Regions from separate parts of the Priestia sp. YIM B13491 genome, predicted to be linked through region 1. Evidence: riboswitches for the same ligand, from Rfam matches in the RefSeq annotation. Region 1 holds a riboswitch; the other holds the start of a gene.
The links. Region 1 has a riboswitch for glycine ahead of gcvT (glycine cleavage system aminomethyltransferase GcvT). Riboswitches for the same ligand answer to the same signal wherever they lie in the genome.
Positions count from the first base shown of each region.

Region 2: it holds a riboswitch for glycine, as region 1 does, so the genes downstream of both, ACFX4E_RS22835 (amino acid permease) here and gcvT (glycine cleavage system aminomethyltransferase GcvT) in region 1, are expected to answer to the same signal.

Region 1 is NZ_JBHZOR010000001.1:403,837-408,042, reverse strand. It holds gene gcvPA (aminomethyl-transferring glycine dehydrogenase subunit GcvPA) at 1-1,047, opposite strand, end outside; gene gcvT (glycine cleavage system aminomethyltransferase GcvT) at 1,068-2,168, opposite strand; glycine riboswitch at 2,381-2,473, opposite strand; gene ACFX4E_RS02080 (DEAD/DEAH box helicase) at 2,654-4,206, shown strand, end outside.
Region 2 is NZ_JBHZOR010000008.1:24,499-28,704, forward strand. It holds gene ACFX4E_RS22830 (PAS domain-containing sensor histidine kinase) at 1-222, opposite strand, end outside; gene ACFX4E_RS22835 (amino acid permease) at 566-1,906, opposite strand; glycine riboswitch at 2,066-2,146, opposite strand; gene ACFX4E_RS22840 (FAD-binding oxidoreductase) at 2,346-3,695, opposite strand; gene rlmD (23S rRNA (uracil(1939)-C(5))-methyltransferase RlmD) at 4,037-4,206, opposite strand, start outside.

The sequences.
Region 1 (4,206 bases):
TTGCTTGCCTAAAGCTGTCATGGCAACTGATGCCGCTAAAGCATTTAACGCTTGATTTGAACAAATGTTAGACGTCGCTTTATCGCGGCGTATATGCTGTTCACGTGCTTGAAGGGTTAAAACAAACCCTCGCTTACCGTTTTCATCTACCGTTTGCCCTACTAAACGTCCTGGGATTTTTCGCATAAGCTTAGACGTAGTTGCAAAGTATCCGCAGTGCGGGCCTCCAAATTGACTTGGAATACCAAATGGCTGTGCATCTCCAATGACAATATCAGCTCCGAACTCTCCAGGAGGCGTAAGTAAACCTAATGATAACGGATTGCTTGAAACCACAAACATGCATTTTTCTTGATGGGTAATTTCTTCAATTTCTTTTAACGGCTCGATTTGTCCGTAGAAATTTGGATACTGGACAATAACAGCTGCCACATCACTCCCCATCTCTTTTTCTAATGCAATCATATCTGTTACTCCGTCTGCTGCAGGGATTTCTACCACTTCAATGTATTGACCCTTCGCATACGTTTTTAACACATCTTTTGACTCAGGGTGAACAGCCGCAGAGACAAGTACTTTTTTCTTTTTTGTTTGACCCGCACTGAGCATAGCGGCTTCTGCTAAAGCAGTTCCTCCGTCATACATAGAAGAATTAGCCACGTCCATCCCCGTTAACTCACAAATCATTGTTTGAAATTCAAAGATGGCCTGAAGTTCTCCTTGAGAAATTTCTGGTTGATACGGAGTATAGGCCGTATAAAATTCCGAACGAGAAATAACATGATCAACAATAACCGGCATGTAATGATCGTAAACTCCTGCTCCTAAAAAAGAAGCATAGTCTTTTAAATGAGCATTTTTAGCAGCCATACTATTTAATTCTTTTAACAACTGAGGCTCTGAGGCCGCTTTTTTAATATCGTATTCTCCTTGAAAACGAACGCGCTGCGGAATATCTGAAAATAAATCATCAACAGATGAAACACCAATTGCTGCTAACATTTGCTGCTGATCTTGTTCTGTCATTGGTAAATAGCGATGTAACATGTTAAATTCCTCCCCAAAGCTTACTTTGAACGTTTATAAAAAGGTGTTGAAACCACTTTTGCTTTTAAGCGTTTTTTCCGAACCTGCACTTCCACTTCTTGACCAAGCTCTGTATACTCTGCTGACAATAGTGCTAGACCGATGTTTTTCTTTAATGTCGGTGACTGTGTACCTGTTGTCACAAATCCAATTTGTTCTTCATCTGCAAATACTTCGTAACCGTGTCTTGGTATACCTTTATCAATCATTTCAATTCCTACCAGCTTACGAGGTGCCCCGCTTTCACGCTGTTCTTTTAACACTTCTTTTCCAATAAAGCTGTCTTTGTTCGTTTTTACTGCAAATCCAATTCGGGCTTCAATGGGCGTAATATCTTTTGAAAGCTCTTGGCCATATAAAGCCAAAGTGGCTTCAAAACGAAGCGTATCGCGAGCTCCTAATCCGCAAGGCAGCACACCTTCATCACTGCCTGCTTCTAAAATAGCCGTCCACAAGTGAGCGGCGTCAGTTGAAGAACAATAAATTTCAAAGCCGTCTTCCCCGGTGTACCCAGTACGTGAAACGAGAGCTTTTATATTCGCTACTTCTACATCATCAGCAAATGTAAATGGCTTTAATAGAGCTAAATTTTCGTTCGTTAACGTTTGTAAAACTTTTTCTGCTACAGGACCTTGTAAAGCTAACTGCGCAGTTTCATCAGATTGATTAACGAGCGTTACATCTCCTTGTTTGTGAGACACCAGCCACTCATAGTCTTTTTGAATATTAGCAGCGTTTACGACTAGCAAATACTCTTGATCTGCTTTTTTATAAATCAGCAAATCATCTACCGTGCCTCCGTCTTCATAACACATAGCCGTATACTGCGCTTTTCCATCTACGAGGGTAGAAACGTCATTTGTCATCGTGTGCTGAAGAAAAGCTAAGCTATCAGCTCCTGTTACAAGAATTTCTCCCATATGAGAGACATCAAAAAGCCCTGCCTTTGTACGTACAGCTTCATGCTCTTCTTTAATAGAAGAAAATTGAACGGGAAGAGCCCATCCGCCAAAATCAATTGTTTTGGCACCATATTTTTGATAGGTATCATAAAGCGGCGTTTTGTGTAATTCTGTTGTCATATTTATGTCCTCCTCTTTTTCACGTGAAACTTTTCATAACGGGGAGTTTTCAAATAGTGTGGGGATCACTATGTATCCAAACAAAAAAGGACAGAAAACCCCCTACTGTATTTAGTAGGAAGTCTCTGTCCTTTTCACCTGAAAGTTTACCTATAAACGAATAGGTTTGCCTCGTGGGTGGTCTATAAACGCATAGACACTCTCCAGAGCTGCGTCAAACAAGAGTCTTTTTGCCTGAGAGATTCACAATTTTATTGCTTGCTCCTTCGGCGCTACATTCAAGTAGTCTCTCCCCGTGTCGTCATTCGCTTCTATAAAGTTGGTAAAGTTGGGCATACTACTGAAAGATGTATCTATCTTTATTCACACAATCATTTGTAAAGTGCTAATCTATTTTCTTTTTCAAATTTTCTAAATATATTTTTATCCTACCTGATTCTTATCATTTGTTCAATAAAAATTTTTTACAAAGGAGCATTTTTATCATGAAAGTGAAATTAAACATCGATGAAACATGGGAAGCAGCCTTCTCAACTAAATTGGAGCAAGATGGCCCTTGGTCTGCATGGGATTTGTATAAACTTGCCTATGAAATAGAAGACCAAACGCTTATCTCAGAATTTGAAGGACTGCAAAGCCCAAAACATCTAGCTGATTTAACGCCGCTTCCTCATCAGCTCGAAGTAGCCAAACAAGTAGTTGAAACAATGAATGGGAAAGCCATTTTAGCAGATGAAGTAGGACTGGGGAAAACGATTGAAGCAGGGCTAATTTTGAAGGAATATATGATTCGCGGACTTGTTAAAAAAGTTCTCATTTTAGTTCCAGCTTCGCTTGTTTCACAGTGGGCTATGGAATTGAATCAAAAATTTTATATTCCCGCAGTTCCTCAAAGAAAATCATATGTGTGGGATCAGTGTGACATCGTTGTATCTTCAATTGATACAGCAAAACGTTCTCCTCATCGAGAAATTGTGCTTGAACAAGACTACGATCTCATCATCATTGATGAAGCTCACAAACTTAAAAACAACAAAACAAAAAACTATGAATTTGTGCAAAGTCTAAAAAAGAAATTTTGTCTGTTGCTAACCGCAACACCGATTCAAAATCGAATTGAAGAAATTTTTAACTTAGTCTCTCTTTTAAAGCCTGGCCATCTCGGCAATAAAGACTATTTCGAAGAATTATTTTCCGCTAAAAAACGCTCTTTGCAAAACGATGAACACTTAAAAGAGCTTGTTAACAAAGTTATGATTCGAAATCGCCGCCACGATACGGGTATCGAATGGACGAAGCGAATTGTTCAAACCGTTCCTGTTGAATTCTCGCCAAAAGAACGGGAGCTGTACGATGCAATTACATCTTTTAAAGGAAACGGACTCCACCCTTCAAGCGCTTTTTCAATTTTAACTCTGCAGCGAGAGGCCTGCAGCAGCCGTGAAGCGGTGTATATGACATTAAAAAACATGCTGGAACGTCAGGAAGATCAAAACAGCGCATTAACGGAACATATGATTACGCCATTAATGGAACTACTTCAGCAAGTGCCGCAAAATGCAAAAGCAGAAAAAGTGCTAGAGCTCGTTCAGAAAATTAATGATAAAGTCATTATTTTTACTGAGTACAGGGCAACTCAACTGTATTTACAGTGGTATTTAAAACAGCATGGAATTACCTCTGTACCCTTTAGAGGCGGATTTAAGCGAGGTAAAAAAGACTGGATGAAGCAGCTTTTTGAAAGCCACGCGCAAGTATTTATTGCCACTGAAGCAGGCGGAGAAGGAATCAACCTTCAGTTTTGTCATCATATCATTAACTATGATCTGCCGTGGAATCCAATGCGTCTAGAACAGCGAATTGGAAGGGTCCATCGTTTAGGTCAAAAACATGATGTTCACATTTACAATTTAGCCATTCAACATACGGTCGAAGAACATATTTTAAAATTACTGTACGAAAAAATAAACCTTTTTGAACGGGTTGTTGGAGAGCTAGATGATATTTTAACAAAGCTTGATTTAAAAAATATCGAAGA
Region 2 (4,206 bases), on a different contig from region 1:
TTGCTGTACCTCGTCGCCTAGGCTCCAAATATCTTTAATGACGACGTTAATTTGCTCTTTCATTCTCTTGACGGTTTTATCAGTTACCTGTCGATATTGATCTTGAGAAATATTAGGCAGCATCACTCTTGAAACAATAAACATTAGCGTTAATATGGTACAAATAAGAAGCACGTTAATCGTGAAGATTTTCCAAAACGTATGAGATTTAAACCATTTCATGTTTGTTCACCTTAATCTAATGAAGTCTACCTTCATTGTACTCCAAAATGAAGACTTTTCCATATAAATGACGGAATTCCATCTTTAGACATAGAAGAAAAGCAATTTGTTCTACATTCCTAACAGAAAACTATGAGCTTTCTCACTGTGTTTTCTGTTAGAACAACTTTTAGTTTTCTTCTATAAACTTTGCTTCCTGCATTTTATTCATGCAGTAGAAATCAATTATTTATCCTCCACTAAAAAGACCTCATCACGGAGTGATGAGGTCAGAAGTTTACTATATTCTTTTATAAAAAATTATGATTGTTTCCTGCTGATTTTCTAGCCTTTAAAGATTTATTTATTTTCCCTTTCTAGTCCAGTAAAAAATAAATAAGAGAATAAACCAAACGGGCGTCAACAATAAGGCTGGGCGCGTCGCGTCAGAAAACAGCATAATAATAAGAATCACTGCAAACAACGCTAGCACAACATAGTTTATAAATGGTGTTAACGGTGCTTTGAATGTTGATGCTGCATGCAGCTGCGGACGCGTTTTTTTATATCTTAGATGGCAAATCAAAATGATACTCCACACCCAAATAAAACAAATAGCGCTGATGGTTGTTACGATGCCAAAAGCTTGATCTGGTATCAGTTTGCTTAATAAAGCTCCCGCCGAGATAACCAGCGTAGATACAAACAATCCGTTGCTTGGTACGTGGTTTTTGTTCAGTTTTGCAAACGTAGATGGCCCTTGGTCATTTTTACTTAAGTTATATAAGATACGGCTCGTTGAAAACATTCCGCTATTACAAGCAGAAGCGGCTGAAGTTAATACAACAAAATTAATAATTCCAGCAGCAAGCGGAATTCCGACTAAACTAAAGGTTTTAACAAATGGGCTTTCTGCTGCATTCAATTCCATCCACGGGTTAATAAATAAAAGAACGATAAGCGCTCCAACATAGAAAAATAAGATTCGCAGCGGAATTTTATTAATGGCCGATGGAATATTTTTTTGGGGATTTGATGTTTCCGCTGCCGATACCCCTACCAATTCAACCCCGACGTATGCGAAAATAACCATTTGGAATGAAAGTAAGAAACCTGAAACCCCATTTGGAAACAGTCCTCCGTGATTCCAAAGATTTTGAACCGTAACGGATCCTGCATCTGTTTTAAATCCGATTACCAGTAAAATAACGCCAATAACAATTAACGCAAGAATCGTAATAACCTTTATTAAAGCAAACCAAAACTCTAATTCTCCAAATAATTTTACGGTTAATAAGTTAAGTCCTAATAAAATGATTACACAAATAAGTGCAGGAATCCACTGAGGAATATTGAACCAATATTTCACATATACGCCAACGGCAATCACATCAGCCATAGCTGTCATGATCCAGCAAAACCAGTACGTCCACCCTGTGACAAATGAAGCCCATGGTCCAAGATACTCTTCAGCAATATCTGTTAACGATTGATAACCTGCTTTAGACAGCAGTAGTTCTCCTAGCGCTCTCATCACAAAGAAAAGCGCAATACCCACAATTAAATAAGCAAAGATGATAGAGGGACCCGCAAGCTGTATGGCTTTACCAGAACCTAAAAATAATCCCGTCCCAATGGTTCCTCCAATCGCGATTAGCTGAACATGACGATTGGATAAATCCCTCTTTAATTCTCGTTGTTCCAACTCTAACTCCTCCTAACAATAAAACCTTTGATGCGATCGTGCGGACTACAAAATAAAGTCCAATAAAAAAAGAGATTGGATGCGCTCCAATCTCATGGTCATAAGAATAACAAATATTATGGTACATGCTACCAATTAGTAACATGCCAAATAAATATCCGGTACTCTTCTGTCCTTTTGCCTGAGATTGTGAACCCTTCGGCGTCGCGAAACTATCGCGATCTCTCCAGAAGCTGCTCCTGCTATAGTTTGATCCATAGCAATCATAGCTTTCTACGTATTAAATTTTTCGATCAAGATAATGACTGTCGAATAGTTGTTTATTCTAATACCAGTTGGATGCTTTGTCAACAAGAAAGATGACTTTCATTTATTTACCTTCTTCGAAAGAAGGTAATGAAACAGGTTCAATCGTCAACTTAGTATCCTTTTCTACATGCTACCTGAGTCCCTGCGGAAACCTAAATACGTTAAATGGATCGTACTTTTTATTTACTCTTTCTAACCGCTCTGCGTTGTCTCCAGAATACTCATACTCGTAGTTTCTAAGGTTGCTGATAGGGAAATTCACATAGGAGCCTTTCGTAATACGTTTAATATATTGAAATCGCTTATACAGCCACTCTCTGTTTGCTCGTGCAAACGCATCGTCTGTCCATACAGATTGAAAGCCCAGAATATATCTAGCGTTTCTGTAAAAGAAGGCCGTTTCTCTGTTACCAACACTGCGAATTTCTCCTCCTAGTGCATAAAAAGAAATCGCGGCGTAAATGGACCCTTCTGCTGGACGCTGTATGAGATCTGCAAGATTTTCAAGCTCGCCAACTGAATAACTTCTTTGCACAAATCTTCCCGTTGACTTAAATTTTTCAGACGGAGGATAGGTTGCTTCTATCTTTTGTACCGCTTCAAGAAAAGATAATGACTCTAGCTCGACTCGGAACCCCTCCACCTCTGCAAAAGGCTGCAAGATCTTTCGAGCTCTTTCTGGAGATCCGTAAAAGAAGCCGTTCGCAAATATGCCCAATCCTTCTCCTTCTGCATTATAAAAACTGGCAACTAGCGTCATACGTTTGTCCAATTCAGGCAGCCAGCTTTGCCATATATTCATCACTTGTACCTGTTTTTCTCTTGTAGTACCTACATAAAAGAAGCGAACAAGCGTCACAGAGCTGTTCGTCGGTTTTGGAAGCTGAAACGTCATGCTTGCCACAACGCCAAAATTACCGCCACCAGCACCTCGGCATGCCCAAAAAAGATCCGCGTTACACGATTTGTTTGCTTTAATAATCTTTCCTTCATAATTGACCAACTCTAGCTCTATCAAGCTGTCACAGCCTAATCCGTAAAGTCTGCTCGAAAGCCCCCAGCCTCCTCCGAGCGTAAAGCCAGACACCCCAACAGTCGGACACGTTCCTCCTGGAAACACATATCCATTCGAACCGATAAAATCATACACTTCCGTATTTTTCGCTCCTGCTTCCATCTTTAAAATGTTCCGTTTCCTATCTAATTTCACCCCATTTAATCGACTAATATCAATGACTAATACACAGTCACCCGTAGAATATCCTTCATAATGATGACCGCCAGATCGAATGCGAATCTCAACACGATGCTTACGCGCCCAGTGGATCGCATTCACAACATCCTGGTTTTTTTCACAGTACACAATCACAAGCGGAAATTTATCAATAGCGCGATTCCATTCCTGACGAGCTTCCTCATAAATGGGGTCTTTTGGCGTTACCACTTCGCCCGTAAGTCCTTTTAAAAACATTGAGTCCATTTAACCTCTTACCCTTTGTACATACTTTTTAGTAGTTTTATTAATATAGTATTATCGATGTGGTTAAAGGTTTGGGTTTTGGGATAGAGTTTGCGTTTATTATTTGTACAAAAGACGTCACTATAGTTTATCTTAAAGGCATTAACCCTCTTATGTAATTTCTCTTTAGCGACGTAACACTTTCCATGACTAAACTTTATGGGAATTTCATCTCACTATACTAAGATATTTTTTTACACTAAAAGAACAGATGTTGAATTTTAACAACTTTCTCCATTTAATAAGAGTACAGCTCAAAGAAAAAAGAGCAGAATCTAATCTGCCCTTTACTCTTTTTCTATTCATTTTTTTAACGTCAAACTCACCACATTCTCCACGTGCGCCGTATGCGGAAACATATCAACAGGCTGAATGTAATCAACATGATAAGCCTTCGACAGCTGCTGCACATCTTTCGCTAATGTAGATGGATTACAAGAAACGTAAACCACTTTCTTTGGCTTCACTTGTA